Regions from separate parts of the Lacrimispora sphenoides JCM 1415 genome, predicted to be linked through region 1. Evidence: a T-box and tRNA genes for the amino acid it is inferred to sense, from the RefSeq annotation. Region 1 holds a T-box; the other regions hold tRNA genes.
The links. The T-box of region 1 lies ahead of leuS (leucine--tRNA ligase). A T-box ahead of a tRNA ligase gene usually reads a tRNA of that ligase, here a tRNA-Leu.
Positions count from the first base shown of each region.

Region 2: it encodes a tRNA-Leu, which carries the amino acid that the T-box ahead of leuS (leucine--tRNA ligase) is inferred to sense. The anticodon was not compared.
Region 3: it encodes a tRNA-Leu, which carries the amino acid that the T-box ahead of leuS (leucine--tRNA ligase) is inferred to sense. The anticodon was not compared.
Region 4: it encodes a tRNA-Leu, which carries the amino acid that the T-box ahead of leuS (leucine--tRNA ligase) is inferred to sense. The anticodon was not compared.

Region 1 covers NZ_LT630003.1:1,177,319-1,185,243, reverse strand. Annotated here, with positions in the region: gene BMX69_RS05290 (hypothetical protein) at 1-6, opposite strand, end outside; gene BMX69_RS24030 (hypothetical protein) at 65-223, opposite strand; gene BMX69_RS05285 (GDSL-type esterase/lipase family protein) at 502-1,515, opposite strand; gene BMX69_RS05280 (MBOAT family O-acyltransferase) at 1,533-2,954, opposite strand; gene leuS (leucine--tRNA ligase) at 3,303-5,717, opposite strand; T-box leader at 5,827-6,075, opposite strand; gene BMX69_RS05270 (CPBP family intramembrane glutamic endopeptidase) at 6,163-7,074, opposite strand; gene BMX69_RS05265 (GntR family transcriptional regulator) at 7,158-7,904, opposite strand; gene BMX69_RS05260 (hypothetical protein) at 7,917-7,925, opposite strand, start outside.
Region 2 covers NZ_LT630003.1:5,187,666-5,195,590, forward strand. Annotated here, with positions in the region: gene BMX69_RS23445 (S8 family peptidase) at 1-830, opposite strand, end outside; gene BMX69_RS23450 (2'-5' RNA ligase family protein) at 978-1,496, opposite strand; gene BMX69_RS23455 (NUDIX hydrolase N-terminal domain-containing protein) at 1,643-2,260, shown strand; gene BMX69_RS23460 (aminoglycoside 6-adenylyltransferase) at 2,257-3,135, opposite strand; tRNA gene BMX69_RS23470 (tRNA-Leu) at 3,984-4,063, opposite strand; rRNA gene BMX69_RS23475 (16S ribosomal RNA) at 5,109-6,640, shown strand; rRNA gene rrf (5S ribosomal RNA) at 6,736-6,853, shown strand; tRNA gene BMX69_RS23485 (tRNA-Ala) at 6,862-6,934, shown strand; rRNA gene BMX69_RS23490 (23S ribosomal RNA) at 7,212-7,925, shown strand, end outside.
Region 3 covers NZ_LT630003.1:2,053,188-2,061,112, reverse strand. Annotated here, with positions in the region: gene BMX69_RS09240 (sugar ABC transporter ATP-binding protein) at 1-624, shown strand, start outside; gene BMX69_RS09235 (ABC transporter permease) at 621-1,655, shown strand; gene BMX69_RS09230 (ABC transporter permease subunit) at 1,655-2,665, shown strand; gene BMX69_RS09225 (cache domain-containing sensor histidine kinase) at 2,751-4,541, shown strand; gene BMX69_RS09220 (substrate-binding domain-containing protein) at 4,543-6,414, shown strand; tRNA gene BMX69_RS09215 (tRNA-Leu) at 6,536-6,619, shown strand; gene BMX69_RS09210 (sensor domain-containing diguanylate cyclase) at 6,780-7,925, opposite strand, start outside.
Region 4 covers NZ_LT630003.1:1,487,555-1,495,479, reverse strand. Annotated here, with positions in the region: gene BMX69_RS06625 (PFL family protein) at 1-860, opposite strand, end outside; gene BMX69_RS06620 (ACT domain-containing protein) at 900-1,172, opposite strand; gene BMX69_RS06615 (MBL fold metallo-hydrolase) at 1,277-2,074, opposite strand; gene coaE (dephospho-CoA kinase) at 2,149-2,730, opposite strand; gene polA (DNA polymerase I) at 2,835-5,387, opposite strand; gene BMX69_RS06600 (anti-sigma factor family protein) at 5,511-5,858, opposite strand; tRNA gene BMX69_RS06595 (tRNA-Leu) at 5,993-6,075, shown strand; gene BMX69_RS06590 (polysaccharide deacetylase family protein) at 6,304-7,149, shown strand; gene upp (uracil phosphoribosyltransferase) at 7,726-7,925, shown strand, end outside.

The sequences.
Region 1 (7,925 bases):
AATCATGATAATTCTCCTTTTATTTTGATTTGCTGCAGTTTTTACGTTTAAAGTCAAAGAACTATTATAAAACCCCTTCATTCTTTAAAATTGCCTTAACCGACTTTTTCTCCAAACAATATATTCCGGCAACCTTTCTGATGTCTCCACATTTTATATATTCATCAATAATATCCTGTTCAGAAAACTCATAATTAATTGGTTCATTCATGTATTCGGTCATAAAATTACTCTCTTTCCAGTATTTTTTATCATTATACTATTTCATTAACATAAAAGCCACCAGATTTTCATAATCCAATGTATCTCCGCCGTATAAACCTTAATTTAACCATGAAGCAATCTGATAACCGGCAGCATCATTTTAATTGTCCCTGTATCAATGTACATAGAGGCTATATCATCCACTAAATTTCACTAAAAGAAAGCACCCATCGATTAAATTTCGACAGGTGCTGATCTAAACATCTTAATAGGCAATACCAGAAAGGTCTAAATTAATTAAACCTTTTTTTCCTTCAGCCATTTTACCCATTCGGCATAATATTTTCCCAATACATGGGAACCGTCTGTCGAATATGCCTGGTTCAGGCTGCCTCCTTCATCGTCAAATATTTCATTAACATCAATATAATAGCAGCTATTTTCTTCTGCTATCTTCTGTATTTCCTGATTCAACCGATTAATTTTACTGTTACTGTAAACAGGACTTTTTTCTGATTTTTCACTGGTAATGTGGAGATTTGCTTCTAAGACCATGATTGCTTCTGGCTGCATTTCCTTGATTTTATCCAAAACCACATTATATTGTTTTATAGTCTGGGACATATCATAACCCAGTTCGTTGATCCCAAGCATAAGGTAAATCATCTGGTAATGTTCGCTTGAAAGAACCTCATCCAGAGTTAGTTTCTCACCTCCTGATGAGACGCGGGCAGTTAATACATTGAAAACGCTCATGCCGGAGTTTGCAAATACTGAGGCATTCCCCAAATCTCCATACTCGGAAAGTCCCATGGTTCTTGAATCTCCAATAAAAAGTACGCCCTGGAAATTTTCAGGCGGCTCCGGCCTTTGTCCAGGCTGCAGCAACATGGAAGACGGCGTAAATTCTGCATTCCTATCATTTGACCCGCTGGTATTGCCCGTTACATCTGCACCACTTGCTACGCTTACACCGTCCATTGCGTGCTCATCAGTAGTTTCGCTTGAACTATCGGTTGTGTTTTCACCGCTTGCTTCACTCATACCGACAATTGCACTCTCATCAGCAGTTTCGTCTGAACTTTCAGTTCCGTTTGAATTTTCAGTTTCGCCTGGACTATCAGTTTCGTCTGGACTATCAGTTTCATCTAAATTGTCAGTTGTATCTATACTGTCCCCATGCGGCCGTTTGCTTCCTTCCAGGTTCAGCCTCAGTGATGTTAACGGATCCATGCTTCCTGCTGATGCATGCAAAACGGCAATCAGTACCAGACTGACGGCTAAAAGAAGGGTAAACCAGTATTTTCTCATTGCTTATTCCTCACAATCTAAAAATTGAAATACATAAACGGATCATTTTCCCCCATTTTCATACAATAGACACACAGCCAGAATATGATCAAAAGGGCGATTGCCGTACATAGGCCTTCCCGTTTTCTGTCATACAGCCTTCGCGGAAGACCAGTCATGAAAATGAGACCAGCACATAAGGACAATCCATAGCTCCTTCCGTATTTCAGGAAATCTCCGGCAAAATATGTATATTTCCCGCCAGGCGACAGAAAAGGAAATAGCCGTTGAATATAAATTCCCAACTGTGAAAAATCCGTTATTGCAAATAACATCCATGTAAGAGGAATTGCAAACAGCATATACACATGTCCCACAACGCCCCAGCGTTCCAGCAGTTTTCCCAGTCCCAGCTTCTCCAATGATATAAGCGTAAACAGTACAAATCCCCATAAGAGAAAGTTGGGGCTTGTTCCATGCCACAGTCCGGTCAGGAGCCATACGACAAGCATGTTTCGAAAGGTTTTTAAGAATCCCTCACGGTTTCCGCCCAGCGGAATATATACATAATTCCGAAACCAGCCGCCCAGAGTCATGTGCCATCTGCGCCAAAAATCTGTCATGGTCAGAGCCATATAGGGATGGTTGAAATTATCAGGAAGAGGAAATCCCAACATCATCCCCAGACCCCTGGCCATCAGGGAATAGCCATAGAAATCAAAATACAGCCGTAGGCTGAAAGCTGCCAGTCCCATCCACGCAAGTGGCGTTGAAATACTCTCATATCCTACTGCACCAATTTGGCTCCACAGTCCGCCTATCTGGTTTGAAAGCAGCACCTTCAATCCCAGTCCAATTGTAAATTCCCGAAGTCCTGCTTCCACTTGTTCCATCGTATGGACACGCTTTTTAATTAACTCCCTAAGAGAAGTATAGGTTACAATCGGTCCGGATATGAGCTGAGGAAACATGGTCATATACAGGGCAAAGTCCAGAAATGATTTTTCCGGTGCCACATCCCTCCGATAAACATCGGCCAGATAAGAAATGGCCTGGAAAGTATAAAAGCTGATTCCCAGCGGAAGAGCCGGGTGAAGGATAGGAACGGACGCTTTCTCCAGTCCTCCATCTTGTAGTAATAAGCTGATCTGTTCAATCAAAAATCCTGAATATTTAAACAGAATCAGCCAAAACAGGTTGTAGGCGATTCCTAAGCGAAACCATTTCCTGCGTCTTAAGCGAGATTTGTATCGTTTCATTTTCCTGCCAACGCAGTAATTGACGCAGACAGATAACAGCAAAAGCACCATATAGGCCGGATGCTCCGCAACTCCATAAAAATAAAAAAACAGGCTTCCTGCAAGTAGGCAGAAATTTTTTGCTCTGTCCGGGCATACATAATAAAGAAGCAGAAATATCGGCAGAAATTGAAATATAAACTCCAAGCTACTAAAAATCATTTAACATTTATTCCTAACATATGTATTTATATATTAGACGAAATAAGAGACCGGAAAGTTGCAGAATCCTGTAAAATTTTGTACTTTTTAGTAATTAAAACACGATTTAAAGCATCAGTTCCACTTAGAGTCTCCTATGATTTGCTTTAAACTTATAATGAAACACATGTTTAAAGTGTACCTTTACACTGCATCTATGACGCTCCGGAATGCCCATATCGCCCTATTAACTACATGGGCGGGGATTTTTACATACATTATTTCAACACTAAATAAGGACATTATAAGCCATTTTTCAATAGCCTATAATGTCCTTATTTTAAAGGTTTTCCGCCTATAAAGACGGTTTTATTTGCACACGATATTTACAATCCTCCCAGGAACATAGATTTCCTTAACAATGGTTCCGGTTATCTTATCCGGGATCAAAGCCTTGCCTGCTTCAATGGCATCTTCCTTTGATACGTCTGCAGGAAGTTTTACCACTGCACGGGTTTTTCCGTTCACCTGAACTGCAACTTCGATCTCGTCATCCTTCATGGCCTCTTCATCACATTCCGGCCACTGTGCATGGAATACGGAAGTCTCGCCGCCAAGCTGCTGCCACAGCTCCTCACCGATATGCGGAGCAAAAGGAGCAACTAATACAACAAAGGCTTTCAAGGTTTCTTTGTCAATGCCGCCGGTCTTCTTGGCCATGTCGATCAACTTATTGTTATATTCCATAAATCCGGAAATTACCGTATTTAAGTTAAACTGATTGAAACGCTGTTCAATATCAAAGATCAGCTTGTTGCGCAGACGAAGCATTTCTCTTGTGGCTTCTACATCCTTATTGCTGCTATCCGCTACCAGATTCCAGAAGCGGTGCAAGAAACGGCTGACGCCTTCGATTCCCCTGTCATCCCACTCTGCATCCAATTCCGGCGGCCCAACGAAGAGTTCATACATACGGAGAGCATCACAGCCATAGTCCCGCACCAAATCATCAGGAGATACCACATTTCCCTTTGACTTGCTCATTTTGATTCCATTCTTTCCGTTGATCATGCCCTGATTAAACAGCTTGGTAAAGGGCTCATCAAAATCAACTACACCGATGTCGTTTAAGAACTTGGTGTAAAAACGGGAATACAGAAGGTGAAGGACAGCATGCTCCACACCACCGATATACATATCAACCGGAAGGTATTTTTTCGCTTTCTCCTTGGATACCAGTTCATTATCATTATGACTGTCAACATAGCGAAGGAAATACCAGGAAGATCCGGCCCACTGAGGCATGGTGTTGGTCTCTCTCTTAGCAGGAGCGCCGCATACCGGACAGGTAGTATTCACCCATTCATCAATATCTGCCAGCGGAGATTCTCCCGTACCGGTAGGCTGGTAGCTTTCCACCTCCGGAAGGGTGAGAGGAAGCTGGTCCTCCGGAACCGGAACATTACCGCAGTGCGGACAATGAATAATGGGAATAGGCTCTCCCCAGTAACGCTGTCTGGAGAATACCCAGTCACGCAGCTTAAAGTTTACGGTTTTCTTTCCAAGACCCCGTTTCTCGATCATAGCCGGAGCTTCTTTTTTAAGGACAGAGGACTCCATACCGTTCCACTCGCCGGAATTGATCATCGTTCCGCTGGCATCGGTATAGGCTTCGGTCATATTTTCGATTTCCTCGCCGTCCTTTGAAATAACCTGGACAATGGGAATGCTGAACTTCTTCGCAAACTCAAAATCCCTGTCATCATGGGCAGGTACGCACATGATAGCACCGGTACCGTAGTCAGCAAGCACATAATCGGAAAGCCAGATGGGTACCTTGGCACCGCTTATGGGATTTACTGCATAGCTGCCGGTAAATACACCGGTCTTTTCTTTATCCTGAAGACGGTCCACGTTTGACTTCATGGATGCATCGTAGATATACTTCTCAACCGCTTCTTTATTTTCCGGAGAAGCAAGGCCTGCCGCAAGGGCGTGCTCCGGCGCAAGTACCATAAAGGTGGCTCCGTATAAGGTATCAGGTCTGGTAGTATAAACTGTGATGTTCTCCTCTTTTCCGTCTACCTTAAAATCAACCTCAGCTCCATAGGATTTGCCGATCCATTCAGACTGCATCTTCTTGACCTTTTCCGGCCAGTCAAGCTTATCCAGATCGTTTAACAAACGGTCTGCGTAAGCGGTGATTTTTAACATCCACTGTCTTAAGTTCTTCTTTGTAACACCGGTTCCGCAGCGCTCGCAGCAGCCGTTAACCACTTCTTCGTTTGCAAGTCCTGTCTTACAGGATGGGCACCAGTTGATGGGGAATTCCTTCTCATAGGCCAGGCCCTTTTTAAACATCTGAACAAAAATCCACTGGGTCCATTTATAAAATCCGGGATCCGTGGTATTGACCTCCATATCCCAGTCATATACGGCAGCGATCTCATTAATCTGACGCTTAATGTTCGCCACGTTTTCTGCCGTGGATTTTGCTGGATGGACTCCCATTTTGATGGCGTAATTCTCCGCCGGCAGGCCGAACGCATCCCAGCCCATGGGGTGAATCACATAGTGACCCTTTAAAATCTGATACCGGCTCCAAACATCAGAAATTACATAGCCTCTCCAGTGGCCTACATGAAGACCGCTTCCTGATGGATATGGAAACATATCCAGACAGTAATACTTCTGCTTCTTTCCATCATCAACATTGATGGGGCTCTTTGCCCAGTTTTCCCGCCATTTTTTCTCAATGGCACTGTGGTTGTATGATGCTGCCATAACAAAATTTCCTCCTTTTACGACAGGGCTTTTCCCTGTATCAAATGTCTGCAGATAAAACAAATCCGTATGAACGTATAAAAAAAGCGCCTCAGACCGTTCATACGGCCATAGAGACGCAGGATCTACCGCGTGGTACCACTCTATTTCATACAAGTTTCGTATGCTCTCACTGGATATGAAAAACATATCCGCCCGCTGTAACGGTCAGGACACCGGCAATGCCTACACAGAAAGCAAAGCTTCCTTCAGCACGCTACTCAAAGGCGAGTTCGGCTGTCATTCCCAACCGGCTTCCACCACCCGCCGGCTCTCTGTATGTTTCAGACAGTTTACTACTCCTAATCACAGTATTTTTGCTAACTACAAATTTAACATAATTGACGAATTGTGTCAACCGGATTTTAAGAAACCCAGATTTTCTATCGATTGTCTTTCTATTTCATTAACTGGACGAAATGATAAAGGTCACAGCCGAAACAAGAAAAAACAAGATCATTCCAAGATTTAAAAATAGTATTTTAAATGCCCCTTTGCCCCATGTCTCCATAAGTCCGGGATGTAATACTAACTTTTTTTGATTGATAAAAAACAAAACAGTTCCGGCAATTACCGCTCCAAGCATAAAAATGGAGTAGGCTACGGCAAGCTGCGGATCGTCTCCTATATGAAGAGCCACAACAGAGCCGAGGAAATTAATGATCATATGAAAAATGATGGTATAGCGAAGCTTCCCCGTCTGAATATAAATATAGGCTAACACCAGACCGATTCCAAAGGCATAAAAGAACTGATAAAAGTTTCCGTGACTTAAGCCAAAGACAACGCTGGATACTAAAATCGCCGCCTTATCTCCATAAAGACGGATCCGGTCAATTAAGATCTTACGAAACAGGATTTCTTCACAAATCGGGGCCATTACCACCATGGTGACAAAAATTGACCAGGTGCTTAAGCCCTTCATCACTTCCTCTACCGGGTTGACCATAGGCTTTCCCAACAAAGCACAAACTATACTCATAAGGCTCTGACCCATAAGATTTCCAAAAAACAGGGTACTCATACAGACCAGGAATCCGGAAACCAGCATTCCTGCCCCGGCTTTTCTTGCCACGGGTCTATATAAAACCGGCATATCCTTTATTATCAGCCAGGCAACGACTCCTCCCACAAGGTAATTCGACAGGGAAACAAATACCATATACCAGTTTCCAAAGGTTATATTCATGCCAAACCGGGATAGTAAAAGAGCAATGACTCCTACCCCAAGCTGTATAACAATCGTTACAAGAAGGAATGCTCCATATCCGATCCCCACTCTTGTAAACGCCTTCCATGCATTTCTTCTGTCTTCCACTATTCTCATACCTCCTGCCAGTTGGTATCAGTTTATCACAGATCAGAAAAAAGCGCAATTATTCAAAGCCCCCCTCCTACCGGCTATGCATGATATTTCAGTTTTGTGTCCACCAGAAAGTCAATGCCCAGCTCATCCGGTTCTCTTCTAATTTCTTTATTTTCACGATCAAACAATTCCGGATATTTGGATACCAGAGGCCGTTCCTTGCTGATCAGACGGTTCAGATGATGGTTTAATACTCCATGAAGCTGTTCAGAATCCTTTGCAAGGATGGCATCCACCATTTCTCTATGCTGCTTTACAACCCCGGGTTCAATTCCGGAGTCTGCCATCGCCAGCATCTGGATTCTTCTGTAATGGCCGGAGTTTGCCGCCAGAATATCATTGCAGTATCCCTTGTTGGCTCCTTCGTAAAAGATGGAATGAAAATACATATCCTCTGCCCGGAATGCCCGGATATCTTTTGTTTTTTTAAGCTGCTCCTGTCTGTCCAAAGACATCTCCAATGCGGTGATCGCCTTTAAATTGCATACCGCCATAAATTCCAGCATCACATTTTCTTCCACACAAATCCTAAGAAACCGCTCATTGCGTACCTTATCATAATCAATCTTAGATATCATGGTTCCGCGCTGGGGAAGAAATGTAATGAGCCCCTCCTTGGAAAGGCTGATTAATGCGTCCCTGACCGGAGTTCTTCCAACCTCATAGGACTCGCTGATGTCCTTGATGCTGAATATCATTCCAGGGCGCAGCTTCAAATCCAGTATATCGGATCTCAATACATCATAAATGGTATCTTCCTGGTTGTTTTCTATGACGCCCATGAATGCCTCCTGTTAATAACT
Region 2 (7,925 bases), 1.3 Mb from region 1:
GCAGAGACGGATATGCCGATACTGGGCTGCAGTGCCAGGTCATTTAAGTAACCGCTTAGAGCGCCTCTCCCGTCATGACCTCCCAGGCTGCTTCCTACGGCGAAGCAGGTGACCACAGGACGGTTATACTTTTCTGATATGGTAAGGGAATAACGGAAGCCAAGAATAAGATCCGATTCCTGGAAGCATAAAGCATCATCAGGTATAAAATAAAATTTTTTTAGATTTTCTTTTGCTTCCTTAAGCTTTACGATCACCAGATCAGATTGAGGGACTATACCACTAAAGGATTCCAGTAAGTTGGGAGTGCCGGCAATAACGCTTGCAATAGACGTTCCGTGCCCGTTTGTATCTGTAGATGGTACAACAGATAGGGGATCATCAGAATTTAATGCGGTATTGATTGTCTCCTGGCTGTATTCCGTACCAAAGGTAAAAGTCTCAGGAGGGGTTCCTTCCTGTTGGGTCTGGTCCCATATGGAGAGAATACGTGTCGAGCCGTCACTGTTGCGGAAGGCAGGATGCTGGTATTCAACACCCGTATCAATGACTACAATGATTACGCCCTTTCCAAACAGGGCTAAGGCAGGATTCCGCTGAACCGTTCCTACGCCGGACTGTTCAAGGCTGACCGTAGATGTGAGCGTAAATATTCCGGGAAAGGTGTGGACTGGATATTTTACCATATCACAAAGAGTTACGTCGGCAGCCGGGATATGCAGTAAGGAATGCCGGTTGTTCAGATAGGTAATGTTATCATCGCTGGTGGCTGAAGTAATTGGATTTGTAATAATTAAATCAAAATAATTGTTATCCAAAATTTTTTTCACAGTTAAGTCTCCTTGCCGTTGCTGACAGTAGTGGCTGTCTAAAATAGGGATGTCCCGGCAGCACTGCCGGGCCGATATGCATGTTAAATAATATGGCAGAAGATGAAAAAATATGAGAAATGGATCGACCGGAAGGCTATACCGCCTTCATTCCGGCAGTCTGTGCTCGCTTATTATCATTGACTCTCCCGATGCACCTATCACTTCAACTGAAATTGTGTTTATTACAGCTTTAAATGTTTCATTGCATTTAGAAGCATCTAAATAGGCCATTTCCAGTTTTTCTAAGGAGTCTAAATTTCCAAGAGTTAAATGAGGAGTATAAGGGTATCCTTTTTTATACTCCTTTAATAGACCGGAATAGAGTAGTTCATGGATTTCATGAATATGTTCCTTTCCTTCTATAATATTTAAAAACAAATAATTCCCTAATTCACCAGGCTGCTTTGTAACTCCATTCAGAGTAATTTCAAAAGGTTTGATATTCATAAGCTTATCGCTTAAGTGCTTGTTCAATCTATCATTACTCATATTGCTTTGAAAGGGAAAAACTAAAGTAATATGCGGTTTAACAAGAGCAGATAATGGATCGTATTGTTTCCTATAGAAATGAATCACATCCATGTTATGAAATTCTGGAAATATCATGATTGTTCTGGTATCCAAATTGCCTCTCCTTTCTAAATTAACTTTGATTGCTTCATTTTTTCTTTTGCCTGCCGTCCGTAACCGCAATTTTGAAAGATAATCTTGATAGTTATGGAGATGTGAGATAATATACTACTTAGTATGGAGTGAGGAAGGAAAGCATTATGGAGGATAAAAAATGGCTTGAATGGGCGGTTGAATTGCAGGCAATCGCACAGGCCGGACTACATTATACGAAGGATTGCTTTGACCAGGAACGATTTGAAAGGATCCGGGAGATTTCGGCTGAAATAATCAGCAGACAATCAGAAATGCCTGTCGAAAAGGTCAAAGATTTATTTTGCGGTGAAACAGGATACCAAACCCCCAAGATCGATACCAGGGCCGCCATTTTTAAGAACAACAGGATTCTTCTGGTTAAAGAAGCCGATGGGAGATGGTCACTGCCTGGAGGCTGGGTCGATGTAGATTTATCAGTAAAAGAAAATATAATAAAAGAAGTCAGGGAAGAAGCAGGCCTTGATGTCGAGGTTGAAAAGGTTATTGCCGTGCAGGACAGAGAAAAACATAATCTTCCAATCTATGCCTACAAAATTTGTAAAATTTTTATACAGTGTTCCGTTATTGGAGGTTCATTTAAAGCAAATAATGAAACCACGGACAGCCGTTATTTCTCATTGGAAGAATTGCCGCCACTTGCAACGGAAAAGAGCAATGCAGAACAGATAAAAATGTGTTTTCAGGCTTTTTCTGAGCAAGCCTGGAAAACAATCCTGGATTAGATCTCCGATTGATTAATGTCAGCATTTTTTATTGAAGTGATATATTTGATCATATTTTCATCGTCTTGCACGAAGTAGGTGTAACCCAAATGGCCGGAAACTTGCAGTGCAAGAAAACGAAACAGATCGCAGGCTGAGAAAACAGCATTCCAAAGATTTTCAGGACTGCCGTCAGAGTAGGTCTTCAAATATTTATCATACAGCTCTGAAGGCAGGTATTTTTTATAATATTTCCCCCACATTCCCGTTGAAACAGAAAATCCATGATTCATGCCGATGTACCATTCCACCATTATATCAAGCTGAATGTGTACAATCTCCATATACATTCTCATCGCATATGGAATCTGATTTCTTTTAATTCCTTTTGCAACGTTGTTTAAACACCACCAAAACTCATTGCAGCATCCGTCATACATTTGTTTCGTGGGAATTTTAATCCAGTAGCCAGTATCACTTGCCTGAGGTATTTGAGGCAAGATATGATCCTTGTCCAGCAAAGGCACTGTAAGGCTGTCGGAAAGATAATTCTCAATGGCCTTTTCTTTGGTCATAATATGCAGATCAATTCGATTCCCGTCTTTATATAAGATGAGCCAGCCATATGATTTGGTAAAGTCGCAGTCTTTGCCCCAGCCAAAGTCATTAGAATCCGGTTCCTGCATGACGGCAACTTCTCCAAAGACCTTTATCCACGTTTTATCCGACAAAAATGATTGTGTCTCAGAAACCACAAAAACAATGTCATAATCCTGATAAATATCCTTTTCAATAAGGGGATTTGCTCGGGAACCATTCATGTATGCTGCTCTGATGCGTTCATCAGCTTGTGCAACTCTCAAAATCAATTCAAACATTTCCTTTTCACTGCGCATGGCAACTTACCTCGTTTGATATAAATGATAGAAACCTTTGTATGCTTATTCTACCATGGCACCTTACGAAAGTAAATAATACGGCCGGTGCAGGGGAGGTCAGCAGGAAACTGTTGAATATAGAAGAGAAATTAAGGCATCAAGATTTACTTATCCTGATGCCTTTTTATTTTACTGCATGAAATGGGCTGTATCCATCTTCCCTATTATAACTAATAAAGTGTAGGTACCGGAACGCATGCTACTTCATCAATCAAATCCGGATCAAAACCAAAGAAAGTCCAGCTTCTTCCTGTCCAGCGGTATCCTAACACTGCACCGTACTGTAAACTAATTGGATAATACCAAAACTCATCACCTAACTGTGGCCATACATACGTATATTTGAACATGCAATCAATCATATATGAATTTCTTGGTTTTCTGGGTGGTACTCTTGGAGGAGGAGAAGTAGGTGCTCCATAAGGAGGGGGATAATTTGTCATTATATTACTCCAATTATTTTACTATAAATTAGAATATGAAGAAGGATAAAATTTGTTCTATCATTCAGACATATTTTACCATGTTTTTTACATTAGTCCCGATCCCCAATACTCCCATATGTTTTTCTACAGATTGTAATACTGCTCAAACCGTTTTAATTATTTAGTAAATTAAAAGGCAGGTCTGGAATTCCAGATACCCGCCCTTTATTGAATTATATCATTTCTAACTTCTTTATGTGTGAAATCGTGTTGCATTTATGGGTATATGAGTGCCTTATAAAGTAAAAAACTTTCAAGCCTGATATGCAAAAACCCTAGTGTTTGCAAGAAATTCTTGTAAACACTAGGGTTTTCGATCAATGCGGGTAACAGGACTTGAACCTGCACGGTCTCCCACCAGAACCTAAATCTGGCGCGTCTGCCAATTCCGCCATACCCGCTGACGACAACATAGATGATACCATTTGAGTGACAAATTGTCAAGAAAAAGGAGACATTTTCCCATGGGAAATATCAAATAAAAGCTCCTGCAAAAATTCCATTAGATATCCAAGAGCGTTCCACTCTCATAATAAATAGAACAGTAATATAGAAATCACGTTGATAGGAGTCAAAATCATGGAGTATGATTGCGACGCGTACCAATTCATTGTCAGTAACTTATTTATATAGGAAGAACAGTAATGGTGCTTGAGAAAATACTTTTTATTATAAGGGCCGATATAAAGGTATGAAGGTTCTTATAGGATTCCTCTTATAGCTATAAGTTTGCGTCAACGAGCTTAGATGTTTATCGGATACTCAAAGAACTTTCATTATTGCTAAGACTGTGGAAAAATTTAAGAGGGATAATGTAGGCGCAATCTCTTGAATTTTTGATAGTCAATTCAAGATGGCTGTTATAAGAGATCCACTCAAAATAACAGATTAAAGGTGCAGGTAATGCTGAAGGTGATTTATATAATAGGTAATAAGAAAATTCAAAGACAAATATACAGGCATTAAATCTATGTAATATAGAAGGGAAACAATGGTCAGTACGATAGAATATAATATGCCGATTTTACCATTCAATGTTCTGGAATATTAATTTGAAAAAAATACAAAATAATTGTTGACTTTTGTCAGATGCTTTGGTATGATATAACTCGCCGCTGAAAACGGCGGCAAAAACTTCTTCTAAAACACATCGATGAGCGATGAAAAAGTTTTGAAGAAAAATAAAAAAAGGTTGACAAAAACAACCCGTTATGATATCCTATAAAAGTTGCTGCTGAGACAGCGACACGAAATAAAGCACTTTGAAAACAGAAGATTGAACAGTATGTAAAACCCTGAAAATTCTAATAAAACAAGTCATGTTTGATGGCTTTGAATGAGAAAATTTCAGAACGAATACAAGCAATTGTATACGAACCAAACAACAAGTAAAACGGGAAATAAATTAGCTAGTTAGTTGATTTTGACCCCGGATTGAACACCATTTAATTTGAGAGTTCGATCCTGGCTCAGGATGAACGCTGGCGGCGTGCTTAACACATGCAAGTCGAGCGAAGCGATTTAAATGAAGTTTTCGGACGGATTTTGAATTGACTTAGCGGCGGACGGGTGAGTAACGCGTGGGTAACCTGCCTCATACAGGGGGATAACAGTCGGAAACGACTGCTAATACCGCATAAGCACACAGTGCCGCATGGTACGGTGTGAAAAACTCCGGTGGTATGAGATGGACCCGCGTCTGATTAGGTAGTTGGTGAGGTAACGGCCCACCAAGCCGACGATCAGTAGCCGACCTGAGAGGGTGACCGGCCACATTGGGACTGAGACACGGCCCAAACTCCTACGGGAGGCAGCAGTGGGGAATATTGGACAATGGGGGAAACCCTGATCCAGCGACGCCGCGTGAGTGAAGAAGTATTTCGGTATGTAAAGCTCTATCAGCAGGGAAGAAAATGACGGTACCTGACTAAGAAGCCCCGGCTAACTACGTGCCAGCAGCCGCGGTAATACGTAGGGGGCAAGCGTTATCCGGATTTACTGGGTGTAAAGGGAGCGTAGACGGCACTGCAAGTCTGGAGTGAAAGCCCGGGGCTCAACCCCGGGACTGCTTTGGAAACTGTGGTGCTAGAGTGCAGGAGAGGTAAGTGGAATTCCTAGTGTAGCGGTGAAATGCGTAGATATTAGGAGGAACACCAGTGGCGAAGGCGGCTTACTGGACTGTAACTGACGTTGAGGCTCGAAAGCGTGGGGAGCAAACAGGATTAGATACCCTGGTAGTCCACGCCGTAAACGATGAATACTAGGTGTTGGGGAGCAAAGCTCTTCGGTGCCGCCGCTAACGCAATAAGTATTCCACCTGGGGAGTACGTTCGCAAGAATGAAACTCAAAGGAATTGACGGGGACCCGCACAAGCGGTGGAGCATGTGGTTTAATTCGAAGCAACGCGAAGAACCTTACCAAGTCTTGACATCGGAATGACCGGGATGTAACGATCCCTTCCCTTCGGGGCATTCCAGACAGGTGGTGCATGGTTGTCGTCAGCTCGTGTCGTGAGATGTTGGGTTAAGTCCCGCAACGAGCGCAACCCTTATCCTTAGTAGCCAGCAAGTCAAGTTGGGCACTCTGGGGAGACTGCCAGGGATAACCTGGAGGAAGGTGGGGATGACGTCAAATCATCATGCCCCTTATGATTTGGGCTACACACGTGCTACAATGGCGTAAACAAAGGGAAGCAAAGGAGCGATCTGGAGCAAACCCCAAAAATAACGTCTCAGTTCGGATTGTAGTCTGCAACTCGACTACATGAAGCTGGAATCGCTAGTAATCGCGGATCAGAATGCCGCGGTGAATACGTTCCCGGGTCTTGTACACACCGCCCGTCACACCATGGGAGTTGGTAACGCCCGAAGTCAGTGACCCAACCGTAAGGAGGGAGCTGCCGAAGGCGGGACTGATAACTGGGGTGAAGTCGTAACAAGGTAGCCGTATCGGAAGGTGCGGCTGGATCACCTCCTTTCTAAGGAAGAAGAAGTAAGGGTTTTATATACTGTTGAGTCTTAAGTTTTCAAAGAAATAAAAAAGAATATGGAAACACCAAGAAGACAAAAGATTTCTGGTGCCGATGCGCTTAGGGGAGACACCCGTTCCCATCCCGAACACGATGGTTAAGACTTAAGCGGCCGATGGTACTATGCTGGAGACGGCATGGGAGAGCAGGTGGGTGCCAGATTACTTTATGGGGGTGTAGCTCAGTTGGGAGAGCACCTGCCTTGCAAGCAGGGGGTCAAGAGTTCGAATCTCTCCATCTCCATTTGGTGTAATTACGAAGTTTATTATAATTAATAGCACTTCAGATTGCATCACGCATGTACCTTGAAAACCACATATTGAAATATATCTAGATTAGTTTTTATATGTTAAAGTATAAAGACGACATCAAGACATCCGAGGTGTTACATCGAACGATGTAACCAAACAAAACTCGTTAAAGTAACCGTAACGTACGGTGAAATAACAAACCTAAGACCAGAGATACAACGCTATGTATCTTAGATAAGTAGCCCGCACCCGCAGGTGAACATCGAATTGGTTAAGCTAATAAGAGCGCAGGGTGGATGCCTTGGCACTAAGAGCCGATGAAAGACGTGATAAGCTGCGAAAAGCTTCGGGGAGGAGCAAATATCCTTTGATCCGGAGATATCTGAATGGGGAAACCCAGCTGAGCAAACCTCAGTTGTCGTATGGTGAATACATAGCCATACGTCGGGAACCCGGGGAACTGAAACATCTAAGTACCCGGAGGAAAAGAAAGAAAACTCGATTTCCAAAGTAGCGGCGAGCGAAATGGAAGGAGCCTAAACCAGTATGCGTGCATACTGGGGTTATGGACTGCAATAAGTGAGACGATTTGTTACCAGAACGGTCCTGGAAAGACCGGCCATAGAAAGTGAAAGCCTTGTATGGGAAAGCAATAGTCAGCGAGCAGGATCCAAAGTACCACGAGACACGAGAAACCTTGTGGGAATTCGGGGGGACCACCCCCCAAGGCTAAATACTACTTAGTGACCGATAGCGCATAGTACTGTGAAGGAAAGGTGAAAAGGACCCCGGGAGGGGAGTGAAAGAGAACCTGAAACCCTGTGTTTACAAGCTGTGGAACCACGTTAAAGGTGGAACCGCGTACTTTTTGTAGAACGGTCCGGCGAGTTACCGTTACTGGCAAGGTTAAGCACTTAAGGTGTGGAGCCGAAGGGAAACCAAGTCTTAATAGGGCATAGAGTCAGTAAAGGTAGACCCGAAAC
Region 3 (7,925 bases), 880 kb from region 1:
GGGCGTTCGGAGACAGCCAAGGTTTTATTCGGAATAGATCCCGTAAGCGAAGGAGAAGTAAAGGTGAAAAATGAGATGGCTCACCTCCATTCTCCCTTAGACGCAATTCGACACGGAATCGCTTTTTGCCCGGAAAACCGGAAGACAGAGGGAATTATCGGAGAGCTTTCCATCTGGGAAAATATCATTCTTGCCCTTCAGGTGAAACGGGGGATCTTCCATAAGATTTCAAGGAAAGAAGCGGAGGAGCTTTCGAAGGAGTATATTGAAAAGCTTCAGATCAAAACACCGGGCACAGAGCAGTTAATTAAGAATTTAAGCGGAGGAAACCAGCAAAAAGTAATACTTGCCAGATGGCTTGCCACGGATCCGGAATTTCTGATGCTTGATGAACCGACCAGGGGAATCGATATCGGGACCAAGGCGGAGATACAGAAAATAGTCATGGATCTTGCAGGAAGAGGGATGGCGGTGCTCTTCATATCATCGGAGATTGATGAGATGCTCCGCTGCTGCACCAGGATGATTGTGCTTCGTGATATGAAGCAGGTAGGTGAGCTAAACGGAAAAGAAATATCGGAAGAAGCAATTATGCACATTATGGCCGGAGGTGAAGTGTCATGAGAGAAATCTGGAATCGTTTGACAGGAAAACAGTATTTCCGCCCCCTCATCATTTTTATGATAATTCTGCTCTTTAACGGTATTGTAAGCAAGGGAGAATTTTTTACACTTTCCATTGTGGATGGGCACTTATACGGACGTATTATTGATATTGTAAGAAATGGGAGCAAGCTCATGATACTGGCTGGCGGCATGACTATGATACTGGCAACGGGCGGAACCGATATTTCCGTAGGCTCTATTATGGCGATCAGCGGAGCCATTGCCTGCAGCATTGTAAACGGGAATATTTTTCCGTCATTCCATGGCAATGTTGCCGCAGCGATTATTATCGCGATCCTTGCAGGAACGGTCAGCGGCATCTGGAATGGCTTTTTAGTGGCTAAAATAAAGATTCAGCCAATTGTAGCCACCATGATTTTAATGGTGGCGGGCAGGGGAATCGCACAGCTGATTACCAGGGGAAAAATCGTTACGATTACTTCGGAAGCCTATTATTTTATCAATGGAGGCTATATTCTCGGTATGCCTTTCCCCTTGTTTATTGTACTTTTTCTGGTGGGTTTTCTGGTACTATTTACAGGAAGAACAGCCTTTGGCCTGTTTTTGGAATCCGTGGGCTGCAATCCGACTGCCTCAAAGTACGTGGGCATTAAGGTTGACCGGATGCTGCTGGCAATCTATACAATTTCCGGAGCCTTTGCTGCGGTGGCCGGTTTAATTGAAAGTGCTGGGATTAAAGGTGCGGACTGCAACAATGCGGGGCTGGGGATTGAAATGGATGCCATTCTTGCCGTAGCAATAGGAGGAACCAACTTAATGGGCGGGCGTTTTTCCATTCCAGCCAGCGTCATAGGAGCATTGATCGTACAGAGCATCACAACAACAGTACTGGCACTGGGAGTTCCGGCGGCTTATATCCGTGTGTTAAAGGCATTGTTGATTATTATCATCTGTCTGTCGCAGTCAAAGCAGTTTAAGGATCTGGTCATTAAGTGCAAAATGATAAACAGAAAGGTGGTTGGTAACTGATGGAGCAGACGGGAAAAAGTAAAAAGGTTCAGATCAATAATATTTCACTGGTTATCACCGTTGTGCTGTTTGTCCTGATGTTTCTGTTTGGTTCTGTAAAGTACAATAACTTTTTATCTTTATCAACCTTTTTAAACCTCTTTAATGACAACGCATACTTAATGATAGCGGCAATCGGAGCTACCTTTGTGCTAATAAGCGGAGGGATCGATATCTCCATTGCCTCTACCATTGCATTTACCGGTGTAGGCTCTGCGTACCTGCTGGAACGGGGAGTTCCGTCATTTCTGGTGATCCTTCTGATGCTTCTTGCGGGAATCATCGTAGGCTGTACCCAAGGGGCTTTGATTCATTATTTTAAGCTTCAGCCGTTCATTGTGACTTTGGCAGGCCAGTTTTTAATGCGGGGGCTTTGCGTTGTAATCAGTGAACGCTCCATTCCCATCAGTGATCCGTTTTTTAAGACCATGGCTCTTGGTAAGGTGGCGGTTCACATGGGAGAAGCAAAAGCGTGGAACGGGAAAATTTATTACTATGTATTTATCCTTTTGATTGTTTTTGCGGCTGCAGTCTATACCCTGAGATATACAAAGTTTGGCAGGTGTTTATACGCACTGGGAGGCGGCGAAACGTCCGCAAGCCTCATGGGATTAAATGTTGCAAGAACGAAAATTGCGGCATACGGAATCAGCAGCTTTTGCGCCGCTCTCGGAGGAATCGTGTTCAGTTTTTATACTCTGGCTGGATTCGGGCTCCAAAATCTGGGTCTTGAACTGGATGCACTTTCATCCGCTGTAATCGGCGGGACCCTGCTGACCGGAGGCGTAGGAACTGTAGCGGGTACGGTAGTCGGAGTCATGATAGAGGGGATTATCCAGACAATCGTTACCTATCAGAATTTAAATACCTGGTGGACGAAAGTTACCATTGCGGCGCTTCTTTGTTTCTTTATCGTAATCCAGAGAATCATTGCGATCCGCACAGAAAAATCAAAAGGGAAGAACGAATAATAACGCATAATGCTGTTGTAAGAGTCCGTTAACTTCGGTATACTGGATGAAGCTGGGATATGTTATGAAAATAGGAGTGAGAGCAATGAAATATTGGAAGAAAAGATTCATGGATATGAAAATTCGTGATAAAATGATCAATTCTCATATTTTTATTGCGCTCATTCCTTTTTGCTTTGTGGGGCTATTGGGGATTATCAGCTCAACCAGAGAGGCGGAGCGTAATGTGACCCAGCATACGTCTCTGCTGGTAGGTCAGGTTCAGCATACAACGGATATCTACATAAGCAGTATTGAAAAGACTGCGAATATGCTGATCAAGATTATTGAGCCAATGCATCTGAATAAGATCCCATCCGCTGAGGATGACCGCTGGAACGAGTATGAAGCAGCGCTGAAAAACAGCTTTGAGACAGTGGCGGAAACTCATGATGAAATTGCGGGCATCTTATTTGCTACGGAGCATGATATGTATGTGGGAACCGGGATGTCCAGAATCTCCCGGGACCCGTTTATCAAGGAAGTCTGGTATGAAAAAGCAGCGGCATCTCCAGGTGAAATGCAGATCATCAGCAATGTTACCGGAAGGAATATTGTTACGGAGGCCGCATACAGCATTGATGATGTATTTTCGGTAATGAAAGCTGTTATAGACCCGGAGACAGGGGAGAGAGTGGGCGTATTGCTGTTTGATGTAAAGCATGAAATTATTTCCTCTGCCATCCAGGATGCGAACATCGGTGAAAATGGATTTGTATTCGTCCTGGATGAGCAGAATCATTTAGTATATGCGCCTACCAATAAAATTGTCTACCGCATCCGCCCGGAATGGCTTTGGAATGAAGAAGAGCCTGTAACCGCGGTTACCAATGGGGAAAAGTATCAGATCAGCTATCAGAAATCCGCCTATACCGGCTGGAAAACTGTCAGTGTCTCATCCTACCGTGAAATCATGGGCGGAATCAATACCATGCTGATTATGTTTGGCTGGGTTTTGGTCTTGACAATTCTCACGGTATTTATTGTAGCGGTAAAAATTTCAGAAACGGTTACAAAACCGATTGTCAGGCTCCGCAACTTAATGAAGGAGACGGAAAAAGGAAATTTATCCGTTCGGTTTGAAGGCAATTATCTGGATGAGGTCAGTGAACTTGGCCGCCGGTTCAATCAGATGCTTGAGCGAATACAAGAACTGATGGAGGAGGTTTATAAAGAACAGGAGAACAAACGGAAAGCACAGCTAAAGGCAGTTCAGGAACAGTTTAAGCCGCATTTCTTATACAATACTCTGGACACCATAGGCTGGATGGCCAGGGAGCATTCTGCATATGACATTGTTCATCTTGTGGATGCTCTTACCAATGTTTTTCGAATCAGCTTAAGCAAGGGCAAAGACTATATTACCATTGAAGAAGAAATCCGATATATTTCCAATTATCTCTACATACAGAAAATTCGTTACGGGCCTAAGGTACAGTATGAAATTCAGGCAGAAGAAGACTGCATGGAAGTGATTTTGCCGAAAATGATCCTGCAGCCGCTGGTGGAAAACTCCATTTACCATGGGGTTAAGATGAAAAACGGAGACGGGCATTTAAAGATCACCGGACGAATGGAAGATGATTGGGTGAGCCTGGAAGTCTGGGATGACGGAAAGGGTATGGAAGAAGAAAAGGTCTGGGAATTATCCAGATTGCTAAATGAACCGGGAGAAGCCGGCAGAAACAGAAGCTTTGGTTTGTTTTATATTAAGGAGAGGCTGCGCATCCGGTACGGAGAGCAGTTTCAGGTATTGGTGGAAAGCAAAGAGGGGCAGGGGACGCGTATTGTCATACGGATTCCGAAAGAAGTTCAGAATGATCTTGAAAAAGGATAAAATGGAAAAAAGAACGAAATTACTAATGGTATTACTGGTATCGGTATTTGTGTTTTTGGGATACCGTATTTATAACGGGGCAATTACCCAGACGGTTTATAAAAGTGATGTGGAGTATGTGATCGGTGTTTCTCAGGCAAACATGCGGGAAGCATGGCGGGTTGCCCTGATAAATGAGATCCAGGAGGAAGCGGGAAAGTATCCCAATATCAGGATTGTAACGGCAGACGCCACCTCCAGCGTGGAGAAGCAGGAAAAGGATGTTGACAGGCTTCTGGATTTTGGCATTGACCTATTAATCATTTCTCCCTGTGATTCCAGCCGTCTGACAAAGAAAGTCGGAGATGTGTATCAGGAGGGAGTTCCTGTGATTGTTATGGACCGAAGCGTGGAAGGCTTTGATTATAATCTGTTTATCGGTCCGGACAATAATTTAATCGGGAAGCAAGGCGGAGAATGTGCTGCCCAGCTGCTTGAAAACGGAAAGGGGAAGATTCTGGAACTTCGTGCTACGGCCGGTTCCCTTCAGAGCGAGGAGCGAAGCGATGGATTTGATTCTGTGATCAGGGATTATCCTGATATAGAAAAGACTGTCTGTGATTTAAAAAATGATATGAAGGATCCGGCCTATGATGCAGTTTTTGCCATGCAGGCGGAACTAAAAGGTGTTTCCCTGATATTTTCCAACAATGATTCAGTAGCCTTTGGTGCATACGAGGCACTAAAAGACAGGAACCTTGCCGAGAAGATAAAGGTCATCGGGTGCGACGGCTTTACCGGAGAGAACGAAGGGGTAGATCTGGTGAGAAAAGGAAAGCTTGCAGCAACGATTTCCTGCCCTACAGGTGGGAAAGAGGCTGTGCAATATGCCATTAATATTCTTCGGAAGGAGAGTGGTGTTCCCAAGCAGGTTATATTAAGAAGTCATACGATCTATCCTAAAAATGCCGGTGAGTATCTGGCTGCTCTTGACAGAGAAAGTATCGACGATGGCAGGAGAATTACCGTAGGATATTCCCAGGTGGGACAGGAGAGCCAGTGGAGGCTTGCCAATACCCGCTCGATTCAGGAAGCAGCCAGGGAGTTTAATATGGAACTTCTTTTTGACAGCGCAGACCAGTCTCAAAAAAAGCAGATTGAAGCGATCCGGAGGTTTATTAAGGAGAAGGTAGATGTAATCGTAGTTTCTCCGGTGGTCGAGACCGGATGGGATGCGGTACTGAAAGAGGCAAAGGAAGCCAATATTCCTGTAGTAATGTCCGACCGCAGAATTGAGGCGGGAGATGATTTAACGATCACGTATATTGGTGCTGATTTTTTAGAGGAAGGGCGAAGAGCCATGCGCTGGCTAAAGGAACATGTAAAACCGGAGCATGGGATTGTTCATATATTGGAGCTTCAGGGAAGTGAAGGCGCGACGCCTACGGAAGAGAGAAAGAAGGGGTTTTTCGAAATATTAGAGGAGAATCCCCAGTATCAGATTGTATATACGGATTATGGTGATTTTACTTTCGAAGGAGGAAAACAGGTCGTTGAGGAATACATAAAAAGTCACACCTGGGATGTGGATATTATCTATTCCCACAACGACGATATGGCCCTTGGAGCGATTAAAGCATTGGAGGCACATGGATTGAAGCCGGGGCAGGATATAACGATTGTTTCCGTGGATGCGACGAAAGAAGCGTTTCAGGCAATGATAGACGGCAAGCTGAACTGCGCGGTGGAATGCAGTCCGCTTTTAGGTCCCCCGCTTATGAAGGCGATCCGGGACATGATTGCAGGAAAGGAAATGCCTCTTCGGATTATAACAGAAGAAAAGGTGTATGATCAGTCGGATGCGGAGACAGTTATCAAAACCAGGGAATATTAAGAACTGCCATTTTCATTGGAATATTCTTTGTCAAAAAGAAAATAAAAAAGTACTTGATTATTTGCTGAAAGTATAGTATTATAATTGTACGAATTGAATTACCAATTCGAACAATTGAAACGCAGAAGTGGCGGAATTGGCAGACGCGCACGGTTCAGGTCCGTGTGGTAGCAATACCTTGAGGGTTCAAGTCCCTTCTTCTGCATAGCTATACTTAATGTCCTGTGGAGAATTCCACAGGACATTTTTTGCATGATCAGGTCAGAAGCCGAAGGATCAGATATTCACAATCCACTTTGATGCTTATTTGATGAGGTTAAAAAAGGGTGCTGCTAGATCAATAATTTTGATCTGCAGCACCTTGTTTATAATTTTGCCATGCTCATGCCAGGTTCATAAACCGCATACTGGCTGCGGCCGTGTTTCTTTGCGTGATAAAGAGCAATGTCGGCCTTTTCATATAATTCCTCAAATATAGTTCCATCTTCCGGATAGGCGGCTGTTCCCAGACTGCCGGAAATATGTGCTTCCGGTTCCAGAGCGCTGCCAATGAGACTGCATAAATTTTCCAGACGAGCGTACAAATCCATGCTGTAAGCCACATCTTTTAATAATATGATGAACTCATCGCCTCCCAGCCGTCCGAAGATGTCATCACGCCTTAAAGCGGATTTAAGTCTTGAAGCGGCACGGTGGAGGGCCTTATCCCCAAACTGATGGCCGTAATTATCATTCAGTTGCTTGAAACGGTCAATATCCAGCATAATAAGGATGTGATGCCCCTGGCTGTTTTTTAATGTATTGCGGATTGCATGTATGGCAGTTGCTCTGTTTAGCAAACCGGTCAGGGAATCCTGTTTGGAAAGCTCCTGAAGATTTAAGGCCTCCCGTTTGGATGCATCAATATCCTTAATAAGAATAAATGCCTTGATCGTATCGGTATAAGGATCGGAAACAATCTGCACCATGCCAAGCCCCCAGTAGACGGTGGAATCAGGGCGTATACGCCGGTGTTCCAGCCGTAAGGACCGGTTCCCCCGATAGTAGTGGTAGAGCAATTGATTTTTATTGAAGAATTTTAGAAACATCTCCCGGTCTTCTTCAAAAATGTGATTCTCTGCTATGTAGGTCATAATGCTGGAAAAAGAATTAGAAACATAATCCGGCATGGTCTGAGTCATTTCTCCAATGATTTCTTCAAATAAATCGAATTTTAAATTATATTCGTAATAGCCGATACAGTCCTTTTTCTGTTCACGCATGTATTCCATCCACTTTTGATAAGCCAGTTCTTTTTCATATTGATCCGTAATATCCTGGTAGGATATGATTCCCCTGAGAGGTTTTTGCTCCTCAGTACACACCAGTGAGTATTGCGAAGAAAACCAATGATAATCTCCGGAACATATTTTTAAGCGTGTGATGCATTTTCCCTCGGGTATCCCCTTTTCCATGTTATCATAAAATTCCAGAAAATCGGTGACGCTTTCCTTGTGCACAATGCCGTTTTC
Region 4 (7,925 bases), 310 kb from region 1:
CTGTCACCAACGGCTGGAGTCGGTGCAAGAGATAAATCAATGATACCAAATGGAACATTCAGCCTTTTTGACGCCTCCTGGGCAACCAGCTGACCCACGCGGGTTATCTTAAAGGCGGTTTTCTTAATGGTTTCACAGAGAACTTCAAAATCCTTTCCTCTGGCTGCTTCAATGGCGGTCTTAACAACTCCAGGACCGCTGACTCCCACATTAATGATGACATCCGCTTCCGTCACCCCGTGAAACGCTCCTGCCATAAAAGGATTATCATCCGGTGCATTGCAAAATACCACCAGTTTGGCGCAGCCGAGGGAATCAATGTCCTTGGTGGCCTTTGCCGTTTCCACTACAGTTTCTCCCATAAGAGCCACTGCATCCATGTTAATGCCTGTCTTTGTGGAACCTACATTCACAGAGCTGCATACACGATCTGTACAGGCGAGAGCTTTTGGTATGGAGCAGATCAGGTTTTTATCCGCAGCGGTCATTCCCTTGCTCACAAGGGCAGAATAGCCGCCAATGAAATTAACGCCCACCTCCTTGGCCGCACGGTCAAGGGTCTGTGCAATGGTCACAAAATCTTCCGGACTCTTGCAGGCCGCACCGCCGACTATGGCAATGGGAGTTACAGAAATTCTTTTATTTACAATGGGAATTCCAAAATCCTTTTCAATCTCCTTACCAACTGCCACAAGATCTTTTGCAACGGTTGTAATTTTGTTATAAATTTTTTCATTCACCGTTTTTAAGTCACTGTCACTGCAGTCAAGAAGGCTGATGCCCATGGTAATGGTACGTACATCAAGCAGCTCCTGTTCGATCATTTTATTGGTTTCATTAACTTCAAACATATTTAACATATCGGGAACCCATCCTTTTCTTATGCCTTGAACTTGTTATCAGATACGGTGCATGCTGGTAAAAATCTCTTCACGCTGGCATTTCACCTTTACTCCGATTTCATCGCCAATTTGTTCCAGTTCATCAGCCAGTTCACCGAAAGGCTTTGTTGCATCATTGATATCCACGATCATCATCATATTAAAGAAGCCCTGGACAATGGTTTGGGAAATATCCAATATGTTCACCTGGTTGCCTGCTAAATAAGTACAAATCTTTGCTATGATCCCTACGGTATCTTTTCCAACTACTGTAATAATCGTTTTGTTCATAATGTTTCTCCTCTTTCATTAGATTATATCATGGACCTGCGGTTCATAATCAACATTCAACCTTCGCGCCGATGAAAAAGCTCATCTTCGCTCTCTTGCGCTCGTTATATCGTAATAATCTCTGACATCTGATCCCTTTTTGCAACCGCTATGGAAAAATCAGATGCCTTAAATGGATTATCTCCTTCTGTGATCTCAAGCCTTACCGTCTCATAAGCAAGCTCTTCATAATTGTTCTCCTTGCTTAAGTGGCCCAGCAAAATCTTCTTTAAGTTTTCATGAAGAATACAGCACAAAAGCCGTCCCGCATTCTCATTGGAAAGGTGCCCGTGTTCTCCCAGGATCCGGCGTTTCAGATAGTAGGGATAAGGCCCTGCCTGCAGCATATTTACATCGTGATTGGATTCGATTAATACCGCATCAAGTCCCTGAAGATGCTCAATAATATACTGGTCATAATGCCCCATATCCGTGGCAACCGCAACAGACTTATGTCCATGCTGGATCCGGTAAGCCACCGGCTTTACCGCATCGTGATCAATGGAAAAAGGCTTTACTTCCAGATCCCCAACATTAAAATCCACATCAGGCCTGATGGCACAAAATAATTCCCTGGGGTATTCCCCTAAATACTTCTGCTTTGATATCTCTTCCAGGGTCTCACTGGTCCCATAAATAGGAACCCCATACTTCCTGGCCAGAACTCCCAGTCCTTTCGTATGGTCGGAGTGTTCATGGGTAATGACGATTCCTGTGAGTTCACTGCCCTTTACTCCGATTTCGTTTAATCCCTGTTGGATCCGTTTGTTGCTTATCCCGGCATCCACCAGGATATGCGTGGTATCGGAGCCCACATAAATGCAGTTCCCGCTGCTTCCGCTTGCAATACTTACCAATCTCATATTATCCTCTTTTCAGCCCTGCATTCTGGATGATCCCCCCGCTTTACCGGGTGTAATGGGATACCCGCAGGGTATTACCCTCTGCTTTTCAATAATTCAGCCAGCTGCTGCTTTACCTCCTCCATGGAACCGTTATTTTCAATAACCCGCGTACTGCGGTTTAAAAACTCAGATTCAGAGGCCTGACTCGCCATGATACGCTCCGAATGCTCTCTCGTATAGCTCCTGCTTTCCGCCAAACGGCGGATCCGGTTCTCCTTTGAAGCATGAACGTACCACATCTCATCCCAGCTGTCCTCCATATTTTCATTCATAATTGCAAATTCTACCACAATAAGCCCTGCTTGGGAAGCAGAAATTTTATCCTCAATGGTTTTCCATACCATAGGGTGAATGATTCCATCTACGGTTTTCCTTGCGTTGTCATCCTCAAAGATACGTGCGGCCAAAGCTTTGCGGTCAATGGTTCCATCGGGTTTTAGAAGGTCTTCCCCCAAGGCTGACTTAACAGCCAGGTAGCCCTCCCTTCCCGGCTCCATAAGCTCATGGGCCACTTCATCCGCTTTGATTACTTCCGCACCGTATTCCTCTTTTAAAATAGAAAGAACCAGACTTTTTCCGGCTCCGACTCCTCCGGTCAATCCAATCACTCTCATCCAGTCACCAACCTTTTATTCTCGTAAAGGCAGCGGCCCAGATGGACATGCCTGCATGTCCATCTGGCGACAGCCCATCAAATACTTTAATGCTGCAAGGTATTTTACTTTGCATCAAACCAGGAGTCTCCTACATTGGCCTCTACTTCAAGGGATACTGCAAGGTCCGCTGCATGCTTCATTTCTTCCACAAGAAGCTCTTTTACCTTATCAACCTCATCATGATATGCTTCAATGAGAAGCTCATCATGAACCTGAAGGACGATCCTGGATTTTAATCCCTGTTTTCTCAAAGCATGATCCACCCGGATCATGGCAATCTTGATAATATCTGCCGCAGTACCCTGGATGGGAGAATTCATAGCGACCCGTTCTCCAAAAGAGCGCTGCATGAAGTTAGAGGATTTAAGCTCTGGGACGGGACGGCGTCTCCCAAACATGCTGACTGCATAGCCCTGTTCTTTCGCCTCAGATACAAGGCCGTCTAAAAATGACTTCACTCCCGGATAGGTTTCGAAATATTTACTAATGTATTCCGAAGCCTCTTTTCTGGTGATGCTTAAGCCCTCGCTTAGTCCAAAGGAGCTGATTCCATATACAATGCCAAAGTTTACAGCCTTTGCGTTCCTTCTCTGAAGAGGCGTCACCTCATTTAACGGAACATGAAACACCTGGGAAGCCGTGATGGCATGGATATCCTCTGCCTGCCGGTAAGCATCAATAAGACGCTGGTCCCCTGACATATGGGCCAGTACTCTCAGCTCAATCTGAGAATAATCCGCATCAACAAACTGGCATCCCTCCTGAGGAACGAAAACCTTCCGGATTTCCCTTCCAAGCTCCATGCGGACCGGAATGTTCTGCAAGTTAGGTTCTGTACTGCTGATTCTTCCCGTGGCTGTAATGGTTTGGTTAAAGGTTCCGTGAATCCGCTCATCCGGCCCAATGTAAGCTGCCAGCCCGTCTGCGTAGGTGGAATTTAATTTCGTCAGCTGTCTGTAATCCAGAATCAGGTTGACCACAGGCCAGTCAGGTGCCAGCTTTTCCAATACATCCGCTGCCGTTGAATAACCGGTTTTGGTCTTTTTCCCTCCCGGAATCTTCATATGGTCAAAGAGAACCTCTCCTAACTGCTTAGGAGAATTGATATTAAAGGTTTCTCCCGTTTCTTCATATATCTTTTGCTCAAGCTCTGTGATGCGGACCTTTAAACGGTCACCATATTCCTTCAGGCGTTCCCTTTCCACGCGGATTCCTGCTTCTTCCATATGAAACAGGCTGTAGATCAAAGGCATTTCGATCTCATAATACAGCTTATCCATGCCCGCCTGTTCCAATGATTCACGAAGCAGGTCATGGCTTTTTAAAGCGACATAGGACATATAGCAGATGCAGGTAACGGCTTTTTCCTTATCCCCCTCCAGCGCACGTTTAAAGGAGCTTTTTCCTAAAAGCTCTGTTTTAGATGGAATGGAGAGATCCAGATAATCCTCCGCCAGATCATTGTATTCGTAGGAATCCTTTAACGGGTTTAACAGATATCCGGCAACTCCTGCATCAAACACCGGTTGCTCCGGCGTAAGCTTTAAAAACGCCAGCTGGCTCTTTAAGTGAAAAACCGTTGTCTGCCCCGCTCTTTTACAGGCTTCCTCTGCTTTCTCTGCCAGATATTGCGGCGTAAGAGTCCCCTGGGGAATAAAGCAGTAACACTCTGTCTCACTGAGGCAAAGAGACAGAGCTGACACAGCCTTGTCCTCAATGACCAGCTGCAGCCCCAACCGGCAACCCTCTTTGCACTTTAAAAATATGGTTTCAGCTTCTGAAAGGTCTGTAACAGCATGAAAGCCAGATTCCAGGGAAGGTTCCTCATCTTCTCCAGGGAAAACGGCCGGAACAAAATCCATATCAATAATTTTCTGAATCTCTGCCTGCTGGGGAGTTTTTGTGTAGTCCAGGCTGATATCACAATCCCTGCGAAGGGCACCAAGTTCTGCATTCCGCTTTATCTCTTCCTGATTCCCGGTAAGTGCCTCCCGGATTCTCTGAGACCCTATCTCTTCTATGTGGTTATAAATATTTTCTACATTATGGTACTCCCTGATCAACTGACAGGCAGTTTTCTCACCAATCCCCCATGCTCCGGAAAGCGCAAAAACTCCGGCCAGGGACTCCGGCTCCAGGCCAAATTCTTCCCTTACGAGCTCTATGGAATAGGACTTAAACTCCAGACCTTCTTCTCTTACAACCGGTATTTTAAGGGTCACATGTTCTTCCACTGCCTGTAAAAGCTTTCGCTCCCCAGTCATAAGCAGGACTTCCCCTTCCTCTTCCTGACACCTTTTTGCCAATGAGGCCAGAATATCAGCGGAAGTATATCCGTCCTTATCCAAAACAGGAATATCCAGGGAAAGCAGCGCCTCCCTTAAGCACTCTTCCTCCTTTAAAAGGCCTTCGTTTACCGCCGTATTTTTATATATTTCTTTATGGCTGCCTTCTGTTTCGGAATCAAAGGCCACTGCCACATAATCCGCTTCTTTTGCCTCTAAAAGCTTCACGATCAGGCTTTGAATCCCTCTCGCCCCATTGGAAGGAAGACCATAAAAGGCGTTCCTTAGCATACTGCTTCCATCTACTAAAACGATATTTTTTCTGCTCATGTTTCCTCTTTCCTGCCCATTTTTTTGGGCATTAAGGTATACCCGCAGGGTATTTCCTCTTTCCTGCCCATGCTATTGGGGCATAAAGGTATACTAGGTATACTCATTGGGCACTTTCTTCCATCATACTAAGCCCCACTGCAGCCAGATCCGGCATTGCAGAAGGACCGTAAAAAACAGTGCCATTACACTTACCGTAGCCACCGCATACCTGGCAATTTTAATACACTGTATCACCTGAAGCCTTTGTCTGGACTGTTCTATGGCGGCCTCCAGTGCTCCTTTTATATTATAATTCCCCGTTTCGGAATCCAGCTGCCTGATTCCCACGTCCACAGTAAAGTATATTTCCAGTTCCTCCCGGCAATCCGGGCAGGATTCCATATGTTCCAGAAATTCACACAGCTCTTCATCTGTCAGTTCATCATTGATGTATGGCATAACCAGACGTTCTGCTTCCTTACATGTCATGGTCCAGACACCTCCTTAATTATATCTTTTGTCTATCATACAATATATTTTGCTCATTTTCAATTTAATAATCGCAAAAAAACACTTGCCAAATGGAAAATCCTATGATAAAATAATGAGCGTTGTAAGGAAAGGCCGGCATGTCGGAATGGCAGACGAGGCGGACTCAAAATCCGTTGATGGCAACATCGTGTGGGTTCAAGTCCCACTGCCGGCACTACACCCTTGGCAGGGAGCAAGGCTCTGGAAAGCTGAAACATTCAGTTTTCCAGGGCCTTTTCTCTATTCTGCGGCTTGTACATCTTCGTATCTTACGGCATTTTCTGCAATACCTTACTTCCAAATTTTCCTATACTTTTTCTTAATTCGGGGAAATTCACGGGCGCAACTGCAATATTTGTGATATACTGTAAAAAAATCAGCAAAAATGAAGGGAGGTAATCCTATGAAACGAAATACTGTTATCCCAGCCCTTTTCATCGGCTGCACCCTGATTTTAAGCGGCTGCGGACAAAAGAATTATGTTAAAACCGACGTGCCAGCCACTACCACTGCTGTAACAGGAGAATCCATGTCCTCTGCCACAGAAGCACCGGAACCTGTAAAGATCGAAAACCCGGATACCCAGGCTCAGCAAAAGGAATCGGGCAAGAACACCTCTGCCGCCGCCGGCATCACCGCTGCCCTCCACACCTATAAGGATGGAAATGTTTCCATTCAGTATCCGGCTGTCTCCGGATTGGTAGATGGGGCCATGGAAGAAAAAATAAACGACCTGTTAAAAAGCAATGCTTTAGAGATATTAAAAGCCTATTCCGTCAATGTAGAAAAGGACAGCCTGTCCCTTACAGCCAAGGTAAACTCCGTAGACAGGAAGCGCGTCACAGTTATATACACCGGACTCTTTTCCGGGGATGGAGCTGCGCATCCGGTCAATGTGTTTTTTACTAACACGGTTGATATGTCTCTGGCTAAGGATATAAGACTCACGGATTATGCAGATCCCAATGCGCTGGCTGAATACATCCGTTCTGATGACTGTCAGCTCTATGATGCATCTCCTGAACTTGCAAAAGCCTTAATTCCTTATTTTGTTCAAATCGGCATGGAGACATATGCCAAAATGTTCCAAAAAGCGGATTTTCCCTTGGAATCAGCATCCTCAGGCAACACTCCTGTCTTTCCGGAATCCTTTAGCTATGAAGATAGCGGTACCATAATTATTTCCATTCCGGTGCCTCATAGCCTGGGTGATTTTGCGCTGATAAAATATACTCCTGAGACAAAATAGGAAAAATAGTTGCCTTTTACCTCTTTCTCTGTTAGAATAGTACGGAAAATAAAAAGAAATGGGGTAGAAAAATGAGTAACAACGCAAAACTGACAACCCGAGATTATCTGCTCAGTATCAGACATATGTTCGTCATCTTCGTTGCAACCGTGCATACCCTAAATGACAGGTCACAATCTATCGTTGGCATTATTTTCAGCAAGCGACGGCAACTTAATATTCCACTGCTGTACTAAATTTAGAGTTCCTGTATTTCTTGGTTCCTCCTTTACTTTTCTGGCCGCTGCCACCGCAGTTATCCGGCCGGAAGGAACCGTGATCCCAGGAAACGTACCTTTAGTACAGGGTGGAATTATTTTCGCCCTGAGGGCCAGACCATCGTTGGACTGATTCTGATATTCGAACCTGGATTCGCACAGCTTGGAGAACTTAATGTTATAGCAGACTCTATTACAAGAAACAGCTAAGGTCTGTTTCTAGCAGTCATAATCGTTGTTCTCATGAACCTCATATTACCGGAAACCCTGATACTCTAAGAGAATAAAGAAAGGATTTAAAACAATTATGGACTTTTCAATGGACAATGTAACCGTTTTTACTCACCCGCTTATTCAGCACAAGATCTCTATTTTAAGAGATAAGAGGACAGGCACCAATGAGTTCCGTGCCCTCATCGAAGAAATTGCAATGCTGATGGGATTTGAGGCCTTAAGAGATCTCCCCTTACAGGATGTAGAGGTGGAAACTCCTATTGAGACCTGCATGACTCCTATGAT